Linked DNA regions of Azospirillum sp. TSH100. The protein of the gene in region 1 interacts with the protein of each later gene in a pairwise test. Links are inferred from orthologs where the notes say so. Each region holds a gene or a part of one and is shown on either strand. Other genes may lie near its edges.

Region 1 (8,133 bases):
CACCCTGTCCGGTGACCTCGCGGCGCGCCTGCCGGGCACTACGGTGCTGCCGGTGGCCGGCAGTTCGGTGGGGGACGGCACGGCGGTGCTGACCGTCACCATCCTGCGCTTCGACGCCGATGCGACAGGGGGGGTGGTTCTGGATGCGCAATGGAGCCTGTCGCCCGGCGGCGGGACTGGCGGGCGCAAGAGCGGGCCGACGCGCGAAACGGTCGAGGTCCCGTCTGGCGGCGCCGGTCCGGACGCGCAGGTTCGGACCATGAGCCGGGCGGTCGGCCTATTGGCGGACCGGATCACCGCCGGGGTGCGACGCTGACCGGCAGCCTTGCGTCAGTGCAGGAGGGTGGCGCCGCGGTCGGCGGTGGGGCGCGGCCGGTCCATGCGGCCGACCGTCGTGCCGCCCGCCATCCGCGACTCTTCGCCCGGGTCCGGCAGTGTCAGGCCGGCGCGGGACAATGCGGCGGCCAGGACGCAGAGCGGCGCCATCGCCATGCGCACGCCGACCAGCGGCAGCCAGTCGTTCATCAGCAGTCCGGCCTCGCCATGCTGGCCCCGTTGCGCCAGTCGCAACATATCGAGCAGCAGCGCCTCATCGCTGCCCAGGCAGGGGCAGGACGGGCGGTGCAGGTCGAGCGGCCGGGTGGTGGCGGCCAGCACGATGCGCATCAGCGTGTCGAACGCCACCGCCGCGTCGTTTGACAGTCCGGCCCTGGTCATGTCGTCCTGCCAGTGCGGGTGCCGGCGGTCCGGTTCGCGTAGGGGTTCGGCCCACAGCCGCAGAACCGAGACGACCAGCGCCTCGGCACCGCGCAGTTCCTGGAAGCGCTCGCGAGCCGGCGCGGCGCGGCGGTGGGACTGCATGCTGGACATGACGGACTCCGCTTGAGGGGAATAGGCGGAGGGTAAGGCGTTCATATTGCGAATGCAAGTCATTCTCAAATTGTCGTTCGCAAATAAGGCGTCGGCGTCTGTCTGCCCCTCAGCGGTGCGACCAGCGAGTCAGCCAGCCAGCCAGCCGGTCGAACCCGGCGTCGATCACCACGGCGAGTGAGGCGACGATCAGCGCGCCCTGGATGACATAGGCCTGGTTGGACCCGTTCAGCCCGACGATGATCGGCAGCCCCAGGGTCTTGGCCCCGACGGTGGAGGCGATGGCGGCGGTGCCGACATTGATGATGACGGCGGTGCGCACGCCGGCCAGGATCACCGGCGCGGCCAGCGGCAGTTCCACCCGGAACAGCAGTTCCACCGGTCCCATGCCCAGCCCACGGGCGGAGTCGAGGACCGGGGCCGGAACGCCGTCCAGCCCGGCGACCGTGTTTTCCACAACCGGCAGCAGGGCGTAGAGCGTGAGCGCGATCAGCGCCGGCTCGGGACCGAAGCCCATCACCGGCACCGCCAGCGCCAGCACCGCCACCGGCGGAAAGGTCTGGCCCATGGTGGCGACGGTTTCCAGCAGGCCGCGGAATTCCTTGCCCCAGGGCCGCGTGACGGCGATGCCGGCCCCGCCGCCCAGCAGGATCGCGGCGAGGCTGGAGAGGCCGACCAGCGCCATATGGTCGAGAGTCAGGCTGACGAAGCTCTCCGCTTCGTACAGCGGCCGATCCAGGCGCGGAAAGAGCGTGGCGAACAGCGGCTTCAGCGACGGCATTCCCAGCACCAGAGCCACCAGCGCCACCAGCCCCAGCATCAGCCGGTCGGTCAGGAACTCCCGCGGGGCCATGCCGGCGCCGGTCATGCGGGGCCGCCGGAGGCAGACTGGTGCGCGGAGGGCCGCACAAGGTCGGACAGGTGCAGCACCCCGGCCGGCCGGCCGTCGCCATCCACCACCGGCAGCCTTTCGGTGCCGCGGGCGACCATTTCCGACAGGGCGCGGTGCAGCGGGGTCTCGGCGGCCAGCGGCTCGCCGGTCACGCTTTCCTGCCGGCGGGCGCGGTCGCCGACCGTCTCCACCGCCAGCCGCTTCAGCCCCCACTCCTCTCGCCCCACCAGATCGCGGACCAGCGGGCTGGCCGGGCGCGTCAGAATCTCCAGCGGTGTGGCGCACTGGATCAGCCGGCCATGGTCCATCACCGCGATGCTGTCGCCTAGCAGCAAGGCCTCGTCCATGTCGTGGGTGACGAAGACGACGGTGGTGCCGGTGCGGCGGTGGATGGCCGACAGCTCGGTCTGGAGACTGGCGCGGGTGATGGGATCGAGCGCGCTGAACGGCTCGTCCATCAGCAGGATGCGCGGTTCCGCCGCCAGCGCGCGGGCGACGCCGACGCGCTGCTGCTGCCCGCCCGACAACTGGTGCGGGTAGGCGCCGCGATAGCGGTGGGGGTCGAGGTTCAGCAGCTCCAGCAGCTCCGTCACCCGATCGCGGATTCGCGCCTTGGGCCAGCCGAGCAGGCCGGGGACCGTGGCGATGTTGCGCTCGACCGTCCAGTGCGGGAAGAGCCCGACCGACTGGATGACATAGCCCATGCGGCGGCGAAGCTCTTCCGGCTTTAGCGACGCGATGTCCTCGCCGTCGATGCGGATGGCGCCTTCGTCTGCCGGGATCAGCCGGTTGATCATCCTCAGAACCGTCGATTTGCCGGAGCCCGACGGGCCGATCAGCACGCGGAACTCCCCCTCCGCCACGGTGAAGGACAAGGCATCCACCGCCGTCCAGGAGCCGAAGCGCTTGGTCACGCGCTCGAAGTCGATCATGGCGCACTCTTTCCCGGCAGAACGCCGATGCGGTTGGTGGCGGCGGCGATGCCGATGGACAGCAGGGCGTCGGCCGCCACTGCCAATAGAATGACAGGAACGGCCCCCAGCAGCACAAGGTCCAGCGCGTTGGCGAAAAGCCCCTGGAACATGATCGCCCCCAGGCCGCCGGCACCGATCAGCGCCGCCACCGCCGCCAGCCCGACCGCCTGGACCACGGTAATGCGCAACCCCGACAGGAAGACCGGCAGCGCCAGCGGCAGGTCGACGCGCAGGAAGATCTGGCGCGGCGTCAGCCCCATGCCGCGTGCCGCCTCCCGCACCGGCGCCGGCACGCCGTCCAGCCCGACCGCGGTGTTGCGCACAATGGGCAGCAGCGAATAGAGGGTCAGCGCGATCACCGCCGGCAGCGGCCCGACCCCACTGATCCCCGACCCCGGCAGCAGGGCGCCCAGTGCCGCCAGCGGCGCCATCAGCAGCCCGAACAGGGCGATGGACGGCACCGTCTGCACAACGTTCAGCACCGGGAACACCGCGCGGCCGACTGCCTGCACCCGGTGGGCGGCAATGCCGAGCGGCACGCCGACCAGCAGGGTCGGCACCAGCGCCGCCGCCACCAGCGCGGCGTGGCGCAGCACGGCGTCGGCGAAGACCTCGCGCCGGTTGGCGTATTCCTTGAGAATCGACAGGGCATCGAGATGGCCCGATGCCAGTTGCAGAGCCACCAGCCCGGCCACAGCCCCGCCGACCGCCATTCGGCCGACGGCGCCCAGACCCAGCCGCCGGGCTGCATCGACCACGGTCAGAAGTCCGGCCGCCGCCATCACCCAGAAGCCGGAGGCGAAGGAGGTCCGCGCCGCCGCGGATGCTCCCTGCGCAAGGGTTGCCGCATGGGCACCGGCCAGCCAAACCAATCCGGCGCAGAAAAGCCCGCCGGCCGCAATGGCCAGGCCAAGCCCCACACGCCTTGGCGGCAGGAACGGTGTCGCGAGCAGGGCCAGTCCCGCCAGCAAAACCGCGATTCCATCCAACCCCCGCACCGCTGCCCAAAACGATACCGGCCTGCCGGACAGCAGCCGGTTGGGCGCGAAGCCGAGGAATGGCAAGCCAATGGCGGCGAGCACCACTGCCAGTGCCATCAGCAGGGCCACGCGGTTGTGCAGGGAAAAACGGCCGGTCACGTCGCCGGCTTACTTCAGCAGGCCCTTGGACTTCAGATACTCGGTGGCGACCTGCTTCTGGTCCTGCCCGTCGACCGAGATCTTGGCGTTCAGTCCGCGCAGAGTATCGGCGTCCAGGCCGGCGAAGACCGGATTCAGCAGGTCGGCGATCTTCGGATTGGCGGTCAGCACCGCGGCGCGGACGGTCGGTGCCGGCTCATACACCATCTGGGCACCCTTGGTATCGGCCAGCACAACGAGATCCAGTGCGGCAATGGCGCCGTCGGTGCCATAGACCATGGCGGTGTTGACGCCGGAGGTCTGCTCCGCCGCCGCACGGATGGTGGCGGCGGTGTCGCCGCCAGCCAGGATCAGCATCTGGTCGGGCTTCAGCGCGAAGCCATAGGTCTGCTGGAAGGAGGGCAGGGCGGCCGGGCTTTCCACGAACTCGGCCGACGCTGCGACCTTCGCCTTGCCGCCGCTGGAGACCCACTTGGCGAAATCCTCCATCGTCTTCAGCTTGTTGGCCTCGGCGACGTCGCGGCGGACGGCCAGCGCCCAAGTGTTGTTGGCTGGGGCCGGTTTCAGCCAGACAATGTTGTTCTTCTCCTGGTCGAGTTGCCGGACCTTGTCATAGCCGGCCCCGGCATTCTTCCAGACCGGATCGCTGTCGACGTTGAAGAAGAAGGCGCCGTTGCCTGTGTATTCGGGGTAAATATCGATCTCGCCGGACAGCAGCGCACCGCGCACGATCTTGGTTGGGCCCAGCTGGATCTTGTTTTCCGTCGGGATGCCGCCCGCTTGCAGCACTTGCAGGATCATGGTGCCGAGCAGCCCGCTTTCGGCATCCAGTTTCGATCCGACGCGGACAGCATCCGCAGCCTGTGCCGTGCCGGCCGCGAGTCCCAGCGCGAGAACCGCCGCGCCCGTCATGACGCGGCTGATATTGAAGATCTTGAACACCCCGGAACCTCCCCCTGAAAGCGGTGTGGGAAAGGATGGGTGACGGCCCCGCTCACGGCAAGCCGCGCTTTCCGACTGTTCTGTCCCGGATATGAGTTTCAGCCTATTTCCCCAAGGAACCTCCCAATCGTGGGCACTGTTGAGTTGGCAATTGCACCAGGAGGATTCGATGTCCCAAGGCGACAAGGACAAGTACACCGACAAGCAGAAGCGCAAGGCCGAGCATATCGAGGAGGGGTACGAAGAGCGCGGCGTGTCGCACGAGGAGGCGGAACGCCGCGCCTGGGCGACCGTCAACAAGCAGGACGGCGGCGGCAAGAAGGGCGGGTCGGGCGACAGCGCCTGAGATGGGGCCTGAGACGCTGCCGCTCCGCCTCCTGGTGCGGGGTCACAGACTCCGGATGATGGCGTCGGTGGTGGTCAGCTCGCAGAACTCGTAGCCCAGCGTAGCGACATGGACGGTATGGACCTGTTCCGCCGGGATGATCCGGCCATGTTCGTCCGGCATGTCGAAACAATCGCAGGCGTCGGTGACCAGCATGATCGGCCAGCCCAGATTGGCGCCGGTGCGGACGGTGGTCGACACACACATGTCGGTCGAGATACCGAACACCACCAGCCGGTCGATGCCCATCCGGCGCAGCCGCAAGTCCAGATCGGTGCCGATGAACGCCGAATTGACGCTCTTGGTCACCAGCGCTTCACCATCCTGCGGCTCGAACCCCTCGCGGAAGCGATTGCCCGGCTGTCCGGGGCGCAAGGTGGAGGTCGGACTGACCGAATCGTGACGCACATGGATGATCGGGCGGCCGCTGCGCCGCCAGGCATCGACCAGCCGCAGGCCGTTGTGGTCGAGCGCGCGGTTCCAGCGCCTCGGCCAGCGCGGCTCGTCGAAGGCGCACTGCATGTCGACCGACAGAAGAGCGGAGGCGGCGGGAAGCAAGGTCATTGGATACTCCGTGCAAATCGTCCATGGTCCGTGGCCATGAACTTTGGCCACGAACTTTGACCATGAACTTCCGCCGAAGGGTTGCCGGTTGCATCCCGGCAAGATGCCGGCAGGCCGGCATTCCGCCGGTGGGGCGGATGCGGGGACGGGGATGGACGAAAAGGATAGGCTGCTGCTGGCGGCGTTGCGCAAGGATGGCCGCCGCACATTGGTGGCACTTGCCCGCGATGTCGGATTGTCGCGCAGCGCCACCCAGGAACGGCTCGACCGGCTGCTGCGGTCAGGGGTGATCCGTGGCTTCACGACCATCGAGGACGGTCCGGCGGCCGATGGGGTCGCCGCCTATTTCCTGCTGCGCCACGAACCGGGCCGCAGCTGTGCGCAACTGGTTCCCAAGCTGCGGCGGATTCCCGGCATCGTCACGATGGATGCGGTGGCCGGCGCCATCGATCTGGTGGTCCGTGCCGAGGCGGCGGACATCCGCGGCATCGAGACGATCCGCGCCGCCATCGTCGGGCTTCCCGGCGTCGCCGAGGTGACGACGCAGATGGTGCTCGAACGGTTCCAGTAGGCATCGCCGTGCCAGTCAGGCACCGCGATAGGTCCAGACGCTGTCCAGCGCCGCTGCATCGCGGTCGCGCAGATCTGCTACATCCGCATGGGCCGGGGACAGTTCACACACAGGGTCGGTCGCATCGGCGCTGCCGGCGAGCGCAAGCGCCTGACAGCGGCAGCCGCCCCAATCCTCTTCCTTGTGGTCGCAGGACTGGCAGGGCTGCGGCATCCAGTCGGTGCCGCGGTAGCGGGTGAAGGCCGGTCCGTCGCGCCAGATGTCGGACAGGCTGCGGTCGTGCACCGTCTCGAATTCCATGCCGGGGATGGTTTCCGCGGCATGGCAGGGCAGGACGCGACCGCGCGGGGTGACGTTCATGAAGCGCCGCGCCCAGCCGCCCATGCAGCTTTTCGGCCGGCGGGCATAGTAATCTGGCACGACGTAATCCACCACGATCCGTCCGGCCAGTTCCGGGAGCCGGGCGCGCACCGCCGCGTCCATCTCCAGCAACTGTTCGCGCGACGGCATCAGCGCGGCGCGGTTGGCGAGCGCCCAGCCGTAATACTGCACGTTGGCGATCTCGATCCGCCCGGCGCCGAGATCCATCGCCAGATCGATGACCTCGTTCACCCGGTCGATGTTGTGGCGGTGCAGGACGGCGTTGATGGTCAGCGCCAGACCCTGGGCCACCACCGCCCGCGCCACCTCCAGCTTCTTGGCATGGCCGCCCTTGAAGCCGCCGACGCGGTCGGCCCCGGCGGCCTCCGCATCCTGAAGGCTGATCTGCACATGCTGAAGCCCGGCGCGCTGCAAACCCTCCAGCCGCGGCCGGTCGAGCAGCACGGCCGAGGTGATGAGATTGCTGTAGAGCCCGATCTCCGTCGCGTGGGCGACCAGCTCCTCCAGATCCTTGCGGACGCAGGGCTCGCCGCCGGAAAAATGGACCTGGAGCGCACCGACATCGGCCGCCTCGTCAAGCACGCGTTTCCAGGTGGCGGTGTCCAGCTCGGCACTGGCGGAATCGAGCGCCATCGGGTTGGAGCAGTAGGGGCAGCGCAGCGGGCAGCGGTGCGTAAGCTCCATCAGCACCGCGAAGGGCGGGGCCGGTTCGGTGGCCGGGGATGCCGCAAAGGCGGGCAGGGCGCAGCTCATCGGATGGATCTCCTGGGGATGCGCCTCACGTGACGACATAGCCCTTGTTGCGCAGGTCGGTCAGCATCTCCAGCACGTCGGCGGCGACCTCCGTCCGCGGGGCGTCGTATTCCACCGTCAGCCGGTCGATGCCGGCGGCCACGTCGGCGACCTCCGGCCCGACGCAGGCGCGCACCACCGCCAGCGCCATTTCGTCCAGCACCAGAAGCCGTTCCGGTGCCATCAGCATCCATTGGCCTCGGCGGCGGTCGTTGCGCAGCATGACGCCGGGTGCGAGCCGCAGCCGGTCGGTCTCCGCGACGTGTGGAGCGATCGCGTTCACCGGCTGTACCGTGTCGCTTCCATGTCCACCGGCACGAAGGCGCCGGGTGGGATCAGGTTGGGGGTGACGTAGGCGTGGTGCAGGGCGTCCAGCTGCGCCCACAGCAGCTCCGTCTTGAAGCGAAGGGCGCGCAGGCATTGCCGTTGCTGTTCGCCGGTGTAGGCGTTGGTCAGCACATACTCCAGCCCGAACTCCACGTCGCGCGGCGCCTCGTCCAGCCGCTTGCGGAAATAGGACAGGGTGCTGTCATTGGCGAAGGCATAGTTCTGCTCGAACCCGGCGATGCGCTCGCGGTGGATCGACGGGGCGAACAGTTCGGTCAGCGAGGACGCGACCGCCT
Region 2 (8,049 bases), on another replicon or contig:
GCTGCGCCCCCATACTCCGCTTCAAGATCGCGGCCATCCGGCCGCGGCGGCGACGGGGAGGATGCGTGATGAAGGCGATGCTGGGGATGTCGGCGATGGGAGCGGTGCTGCTGCTGGCGGCGGCGCCTGCCATGGCGCTGGAGGTTCGCGAACAGGCGACGATCAAGGCGCCGATCGAGCAGGTGTGGAAGCAGATCGGCCCCTTCTGCGCGATCGGCGACTGGCACCCGGCGGTGGAAAGCTGCACCCTGCGCAAGACCGGCAACAAGCAGGAGCGCGACATCGCGCTGAAGGGCGGCGGCGCCATCCAGGAGCGGCTGACCGGCCTTTCCGCCGCCAAGCACCGGATGCGCTACACCCTGCTGAGCGGACCGCTGCCGGTTAGGAACTACACCTCCACCATCCGGCTGAGCGCGGTGGACGCCCGAACCACCCGGATCATCTGGTCGTCGCGCTTCGAGGCCAACGGCGCCTCCGACACGGACGCGCGCAAGGCGATCTCCGGCATCTACACCAGTGGCTTCGACGGTCTGCGCAAACGTCTGGACTCAGGCCAATAACCGGATCGGCGGCGGCAATGACCCGGCGCACGCGGGAAGTTTTCGACAATCAGTTCTATTGACTATCCGCGCATCAAGCTGACAGGATCGTGTATGCCGCGCTGCGAAATCGCGGTCGAGTGCATCGTTCGTCCACAAAACCTGCAATCACGAGGGAGATGGGACACATGCCGACACGCCGACTGATGCCCGACGTCATCAAGAACCAGGAACTGACCTGCCTGCCGCCGGACGCCACCGTGCGCGACGCCGCCACGCTGATGGCGGAAAAGCGCATCGCCGCCGTGCTGATCACCGAAGGACGGACGCTGAAGGGCATCGTCACCGAACGCGACATGACCACCCGCGTGATCGCGGCCGGGCTCGCCCCCGACACCACCCCGCTGTCGGCGGTGATGACCGCCGATCCCGACACGCTGGAACCCTCGGCCACCGCGCTGGCGGCACTCGACCTGATGGAACGTCACCATTACCGCCACTTGCCGATCGCGGTGAACGGCGAGGCCGTCGGCATGGTGTCGATCCGTGACCTGTTCGCCGTGGTACGGACCCATCTGGAGGACGAACTGCGCAACCGCGAGGCCTACATGTTCGGCAGCGGCTATTCGGCGGAGGCGACTGTCGGCTGATCGGGGACCGGGAGTTGACCTATAGGTAACGCTGCGTTGCGGCGGGGTCGGGTTGACCGGGCGCCCGGCCCCGTCGATAGTCGAGGGTGAGCCATCCTCACTGCCGAACTGGAAAGCCCGATGTCCGCGCCCTCGCTGTCCGCCCCCACCGCGCGCGAGCCCATCCACACCCGCCGTGTGACCTGCCAGGGCTTTCGGCGTGCCGATGGGCTGTGGGACATCGAAGGCCATCTAACCGACGTCAAGAGTTACGGCTTCCACACGGAGGAACGCGGGCATCTGGAGCCGGGGACACCGATCCACCAGATGTGGATGCGCCTGACCATCGACGACAAACTGACCGTCCAGGCGGTGGAGGCGGTGACCGAACACAGCCCCTACAACGCCTGCGCCAGCATCACGCCACGGTTTCAGCAGCTGGTGGGCCTGCGCATCGGTCCGGGCTGGACCCGGGCGGTGAAGGACCGGCTGGGCGGGCCGAAGGGGTGTACCCATCTGGTGGAGCTGCTGGGACCGCTGGCGACCACCGCCTTCCAGACCGTCTATCCGATTCTGGCCCGCGAGGCGGCGGAGCGCGCGAAAGCCTCCGGCAAACCGGCCCAGGACGACGGCAAGAGGCCGGTTCTGCTGAACATGTGCCACATTTTCGACAGCAACGGCGAAGTGGTGCGCAAACATTGGCCAGCCCATTACACCGGCCACCAAAACGAAGACGCCGCCCGGGAAGAGGCGGCGGAATAACATACGAATTCACCCCGGGGCGGCGGCAAGGAGGCTGCCCGGCGGGAGAAGGCGCCGGGTGGCGCTGTTCAGGCCTCCAGGCCGGGTCGGACCGAAGCTGCCTGGGTCTGACCAGGCGTGGGGAAATTGCCGCCTTCGGCGACCGCAGCCTTGACCCCTTCGGCGTCGTCGACCGGCGGCAGTTCGAAAGGTGTGCCGATGAACGGGTCGCTGCCGCCATGGCCGGCACGCTGGTGGCCGTCCTCCGTGCAGGCACGGCGGTAATAGGACGCGATGAAGACACGCACCGCGGAGGTCAGTGTGACATCCGCGTCCTCCGGCTTGATGCCTTTACGGCGCGCCTGCTCCTCGATCCGCTCCTTGATCTGGGTGCAGAGGCGGTTGACGGTCATGCCTTCCCGACGGCCGATATCCTCCAGAGCATCCCACATCGACGGTTCCAGCCGCATGCTCGTGCGGTGTCCGCCGATCATGATGTTCTGGCTCCTCAGCGGTTCCACCCCCGCATGGGAAGTGTTCACGCGCTTTTTCTTCGGCCCACGCTTCGCCATCCGCAGCCCCTTCCACGAAGCCGCCGGCGGACATGCGAAGTTTGTGTCCGCCACGGCGCGATAAATGGTTGCATATATAGCACTCTACTAAACGCGGCGGGAATTGCAACCACGCTAGCGTCTCTCATTCTTACAAGTTTTCCTAAAATCGACTCTTGGTTGCATCCATATGTATGCTATTTCCAGCGCTCAACCACTCGTTATTTAAAGCGCACTAACGGTCAGTTTTTCAGCAGCTTGCGTAAGAGAACGGGGCTTTGCCTTACGCCCAGGCTTCCCTGGGAGATGCTTCAGGCCCAGGCTTCACCGGGAGGATTTCATGCCCCGGCTTCGCCGGGTGCGTGAGTGGTCAGTCCCAGCGCATGCACTCGCTCGCGCAGTTCGTCCGCCAGCAGCGCGTAGACCATCCGCTGACGCTCCACCCGCGACTTGCCGGCGAAGGCGGCGGAAACGATGGTGACGTGAAAATGGGTTTCGCCGGCGGCGTCCGCCCCGGCATGGCCGGCATGGCGGGCGCTGTCGTCGACGACCTCCAACCGGTCCGGCGCCAGTCCGGTGGTCAGCTTTTCGCGGATGCGCGTGGCGTATTCCATGGCAGGTTCCTGATGTCTCGGCACTAATCGGGGATGGATGGAAGGGGCTGCGGCGGAGGAGCATGTCCGGGCAGCCGCACCGGCAGTCAGGAGACGGTGCGTTCCCTGCCCTGTCAAGCGCCTGTCAAGCCCGGCGTCCCGCAGATTGCGGATGACGGAAGCTCGATTCGGCGTGCTTGCCAGAGCCATCGGCTCTTCCCATACTTGGCCGATGACCAGGAACCGCGCCCGCTCCAGTTACGACAGCTATGCCGCCCCGCGTGCGGCCACCCGTGTGTGCGACCATCCCGATTGCGTCGCCGCCGGCGAATATCGTGCGCCGAAGAGCCGCAGCAGCCTCAACGAATACTGGTGGTTCTGCCTGGACCACGTCCGGGAGTACAACCGCGCCTGGGACTATTACGCCGGCATGTCCACCGACCAGATCGAGGCGGAGGTGCGGCGCGACACCACATGGCAACGGCCGAGCTGGCCGCTCGGCAAATGGGCGACGCAGGAGCGCTTCATCCGCGACCGCGTCGTCAACGGCTTCAGTTTCGAATTCGGCCAGGACACCGGCAAGACGAAGGATGAGGAAAAGGCGCAACGGCGCAACCATGCCCGCACCGACGAGGAAAAGGCACTGGCGGTCCTCGAACTGACGCCCCCTGTGGACTTCACACGGATCAAGGCACGCTATCGGGAGCTTGCGAAAAAGCATCATCCCGATGCCAACGGCGGCGACAAGGCTGCGGAAGAACGCCTGAAAGAAATCAATCAGGCCTACAATACGCTGAAAGCCTGTTATGCTGCCTGAACCCCCGTTGGCGGGCCGGGTCAATCCCGCGGCCGCCGGACAACCGACACTCGCTGGAACGTAAGAAACCACCCATGGCTTCCCAAGGAGCGACCCAGGCCAGCTCGGCCCTGTTCGACCACAAGCCCGACACGACGGTCTCGGTGCGTGAGGTCTTCGGCATCGACAGCGACATGCAGGTGCCGGCCTTCAGCCAGCGCACGGAGCATGTGCCCGACCTCGACAGCGCCTACCGCTTCGACCGGGACACGACGCTGGCCATCCTCGCCGGCTTCGCCTACAACCGCCGCGTCATGGTCCAGGGCTATCACGGCACCGGAAAGTCGACCCACATCGAACAGGTCGCCGCCCGGCTGAACTGGCCCTGCATCCGCGTCAACCTGGACAGCCACATCAGCCGCATCGACCTGATGGGCAAGGATGCCATCGTGCTCCGCGACGGCGTGCAGGTCACCGAATACCGCGAGGGCATCCTGCCCTGGGCCTTGCAGCATGCCTGCGCCCTGGTGTTCGACGAATATGACGCCGGCCGCCCGGACGTGATGTTCGTGATCCAGCGCGTGCTTGAGGTGGAAGGCAAGCTGACGCTGCTCGACCAGAACCGCGTCATTCGTCCGCATCCGGCCTTCCGCCTGTTCGCCACCGCGAACACCGTGGGCCTGGGCGACACCACCGGCCTGTATCACGGCACCCAGCAGATCAACCAGGGCCAGATGGACCGCTGGAACATCGTGGCGACGCTGAACTACCTGCCGGTCGACGCCGAGGTGAAGATCGTCCAGGCCAAGGTCGCGTCCTACGACGACGCCAGGGGCCGCGACACCGTGGCGTCGATGGTGCGTCTGGCCGACCTGACCCGCGCCGGCTTCATCAACGGCGACATCTCCACCGTCATGAGCCCGCGCACGGTCATCACCTGGGCCGAGAACGCGCGGATCTTCAACGACGTCGCCTTTGCCTTCCGCATCACCTTCCTGAACAAATGCGACGAGGTGGAACGGCCGACGGTGGCCGAATACTACCAGCGCTGCTTCGGCGTCGAGCTGCCGGAGACGGGGGTTCAGGCGAACCTCGTGTGATCCTGTGCGCCGCGCCCCGCTCTTCGGTGAAGTCGGGGCGCGGCACACAAGGATTCACGCGGACCGGGGCGGATGGCATCACTGGGCAAGAGCTTGTATCAGCGGTTCAAGTCCCGGCATGTCCGTAAACGCCATGCCCTGTTCCGTGTCGATCCTGCCCACCGCGCCTTAATTGTCCCAAGAACAAAGACGCCCCGCGATGACCACCCAGAACGACACCCCCGTCGAAGCCTTCAAGCGGTCCACCACCGCCACGGTGCGCGCCATGTCCCGGCGGGCGGAGGTGCAGGTGGGCTTTTCGTCCGATCCGCCGGGGCTGTCGGGCCAGCGGGTGCGGGTGCCACTGCCGGCGCGCGATCTCAATCCGGTGGAGGTCGCCAAGCTGCGCGGGGCGGCCGATGCCGTGGCGCTGCGGCTGCGCTATCACGACGCCACGGTGCATGCCCACCGCATGCCGCTGGGCGATGCCGCGCGCCAGGCCTATGACGCGATGGAACAGGCGCGCTGCGAGGCGCTGGGCAGCCGCGACATGGCCGGCGTCGCCCATAATCTGGAAGCAGCGCTGGACGATCGCTACACCCGCCAGGGCTTCGACCGTTTCGAGGACCGCGGGCAGGTGCCCCTGTCCGAAGCGCTGCGGCTGATGGCGCGCGAGGCGATGACCGGCGCGCCGCCGCCGCCCGCCGCCGCCCATGCCGTCGACCTCTGGCGCCCCTGGATCGAGGAGCGGCTGGGCAAGGACATGAAGGGGCTGGCGAACTACGCCGGCGACCAGGAGGCCTACGCCAAGACGGTCCGCCGCCTGCTGGCCGATCTCGACATGGAAGTCGGGCAGGAAGCCGACCAGGAGGAGGAAGAGGATCAGCAGACCCAGTCCTCCGAGGACGAGGAGTCGCCCCAGCACGGCCAGACCCGCGGCCAGGACGAGGACCAGTCGGACTCCGAATCCATGGCCTCGTCGGAGATGCAGGACTCGTCGGAGGCCGGCGACAGCGCCGAGGAGGGTGCAGGCGAGGAAGGCGACATGGAGATGGGCGAGGGCGAGGGGGCGGAGGAGCCCGCCGGCCCCGGCCAGCCCTGGCGCAACGATGCCAACCGCCGCAACGAGCCCGATCCCAACGCCTACAAGGCCTTCACCACGCAGTATGACGAGGTGGTCGACGCCGCCGACCTCTGCGACCCGGCGGAGCTGGAACGGCTGCGCCACCTGCTGGACCAGCAGCTGCAGCACCTCCAGGGCGTGATCTCCAAGCTGGCGAACCGCTTGCAGCGGCGCCTGATGGCCAAGCAGCAGCGCTCCTGGAACTTCGACCTGGAGGAGGGCATCCTCGACGCCGCCCGGCTTGCCCGCGTTGTCGCCAACCCGGTCCTGCCGCTCTCCTTCAAGAAAGAGAAGGAGATGGACTTCCGCGACACGGTGGTGTCGCTGCTGATCGACAATTCCGGCTCCATGCGTGGCCGGCCGATCTCCATCGCCGCGATGAGCGCTGACATCCTCGCCCGCACGCTGGAGCGCTGCGCGGTGAAGGTCGAGGTGCTGGGCTTCACCACCCGTGCCTGGAAGGGCGGACAGGCGCGCGAGGCCTGGGTCGCCGCCGGCAAGCCGGCGCATCCCGGCCGCCTGAACGACCTGCGCCACATCGTCTACAAGGCCGCCGACATGCCGTGGCGCCGCGCCCGCAAGAATCTGGGCCTGATGCTGCGCGAAGGCATCCTGAAGGAGAACATTGACGGCGAGGCGCTGCAATGGGCGCACAACCGGCTGCTCGGCCGGCCGGAACAGCGCCGTATCCTGATGGTGATCTCCGACGGCGCTCCGGTCGACGACTCGACCCTGTCGGTGAATGCCGGCAATTATCTGGAACGCCATCTGCGCCAGACCATCGAGCAGATCGAGACCCGCTCGCCGGTCGAGCTGGTGGCGATCGGCATCGGCCACGACGTGACCCGCTACTACCGCCGCGCCGTGACCATCGTCGATGCGGAGCAGCTGGGCGGCACGATGATGAACAAGCTGGCGGAACTGTTCGACGAGGACGACCGCCGCGGTGGCCGTCGCGGCTGGCGTTGAGGTAAGGAAGCGGGCAGGAGGTTTCCATATTTTTCAACGACTTAGACGGAAACACCGGCCCGGTTTAGGGTGTATCCTTACCTGCGAAAGCCGGCTTCGCGCCCTCTCCGGTGTCGGGAGGGGAAGGGAGGGAAAGAGTTGGCGTCGTTTTCTCCCCCGCCCTCGCCGCGTCCTTCTTCTCCTCCTCCAGCACCAGGCGCCAGAGTTCGGTCATGCCGGTGCGGCCGCGCAGCGACCGGCCGCCCTGGCGGACCAGCGGGACGGCGTCCTTGCCCTTGGCAGCGGTGACGCCGCTGGTCAGCACGATAACCTCGGACTCGCCCTGGAGGGCGGCCGACAGCTCCTCGATGCGGGCGGCGACGTTCACGGTGTCGCCGACGATGGTGTAGTTGATCCGGCTGTCGGAACCGATGTTGCCGACCACCACCGGGCCGCTGTGCAAACCGACGCGGACTTGGATCGGCGCCCGGCCCTCGGCGACGCGGCGGCGGTTGTCGGCACGGATGGCATGATGGATCGCCAGCGCCGCGCGCAGACCGCGGACGGCATGGTCCTCCTGCGCCTCCGGCGCGCCCCAGAAGGCCATCAGGGAATCGCCGATGAACTTGTCCACCGTGCCGCCCTCCGCCTCGATGCAGGCGGCGAGCAGGGTAAAATGCTCGTTCAGCAGGGCGGCGGTGTCGGCGGCGGCCATATGCTCGGCCATGCGGGAGAAGCCGCGGATGTCGGTGAACATCACCGTCACCTCGCGCTGCACCGAGTCGAGACCACCCTCGGTTTCGCGCTGGCGCATCAGACGCAGGACCAGCGCCTTCGGGACATAGGTCTCGAACCAGCGCAGGCCGGCGACCATGGCGTTGAAGGCGGTGGCGGCGCGCGCCATCTCGCGCAGGCGGGAGTCGGGAAGGTCGGGGATGGCGCGGAATTCGAAGGCGCGGACGCGGTCGGCGGCCTCGGCCAGCCGCGCCACCTGACGGCTGATCCGCCGCCCGACCAGCAGCGCCACCCCAACCGACACCAGCAGGATGG

Evidence for each region.
Region 2: the proteins of E6C72_RS18565 (region 1) and E6C72_RS04810 interact in binary tests that used the Escherichia coli proteins (3 or more experiments, as listed by UniProt). The link is inferred for Azospirillum sp. TSH100 from one-to-one orthologs.

Annotation. Positions count from the first base shown.
Region 1 is NZ_CP039636.1:167,684-175,816, reverse strand. Bases 1,784-4,722 are described here. They hold E6C72_RS18565 (ABC transporter permease), read right to left. Parts: upstream 3,876-4,722; coding sequence 2,691-3,875; downstream 1,784-2,690. Other genes in these bases: E6C72_RS18560 (ABC transporter substrate-binding protein), read right to left, coding at 3,885-4,722; E6C72_RS18570 (ABC transporter ATP-binding protein), read right to left, coding at 1,784-2,694. Also shown: E6C72_RS18585 (membrane integrity-associated transporter subunit PqiC), read left to right, coding at 1-316; E6C72_RS18580 (hypothetical protein), read right to left, coding at 331-870; E6C72_RS18575 (ABC transporter permease), read right to left, coding at 980-1,738; more of E6C72_RS18570, read right to left, coding at 1,735-1,783; more of E6C72_RS18560, read right to left, coding at 4,723-4,817; E6C72_RS31820 (hypothetical protein), read left to right, coding at 4,987-5,163; E6C72_RS18555 (cysteine hydrolase family protein), read right to left, coding at 5,206-5,766; E6C72_RS18550 (Lrp/AsnC family transcriptional regulator), read left to right, coding at 5,918-6,337; pyrroloquinoline quinone biosynthesis protein PqqE, read right to left, coding at 6,353-7,471; pyrroloquinoline quinone biosynthesis peptide chaperone PqqD, read right to left, coding at 7,497-7,793; pyrroloquinoline-quinone synthase PqqC, read right to left, coding at 7,790-8,133.
Region 2 is NZ_CP039634.1:992,145-1,000,193, reverse strand. What follows is about bases 1,437-4,291. They hold E6C72_RS04810 (BolA family transcriptional regulator), read right to left. Parts: upstream 3,075-4,291; coding sequence 2,799-3,074; downstream 1,437-2,798. Other genes in these bases: cobS (cobaltochelatase subunit CobS), read left to right, coding at 3,945-4,291; E6C72_RS04805 (DnaJ domain-containing protein), read left to right, coding at 3,286-3,870; E6C72_RS04815 (ribbon-helix-helix domain-containing protein), read right to left, coding at 1,999-2,451; E6C72_RS04820 (DUF2889 domain-containing protein), read left to right, coding at 1,437-1,930. Also shown: E6C72_RS04830 (SRPBCC family protein), read left to right, coding at 69-560; E6C72_RS04825 (CBS domain-containing protein), read left to right, coding at 728-1,189; more of E6C72_RS04820, read left to right, coding at 1,310-1,436; more of cobS, read left to right, coding at 4,292-4,949; cobaltochelatase subunit CobT, read left to right, coding at 5,149-7,020; E6C72_RS04790 (adenylate/guanylate cyclase domain-containing protein), read right to left, coding at 7,085-8,049. UniProt on the Escherichia coli protein: Transcriptional regulator that plays an important role in general stress response. Has many effects on cell morphology, cell growth and cell division. Acts by regulating the transcription of many genes, including dacA (PBP-5), dacC (PBP-6), ampC and mreB.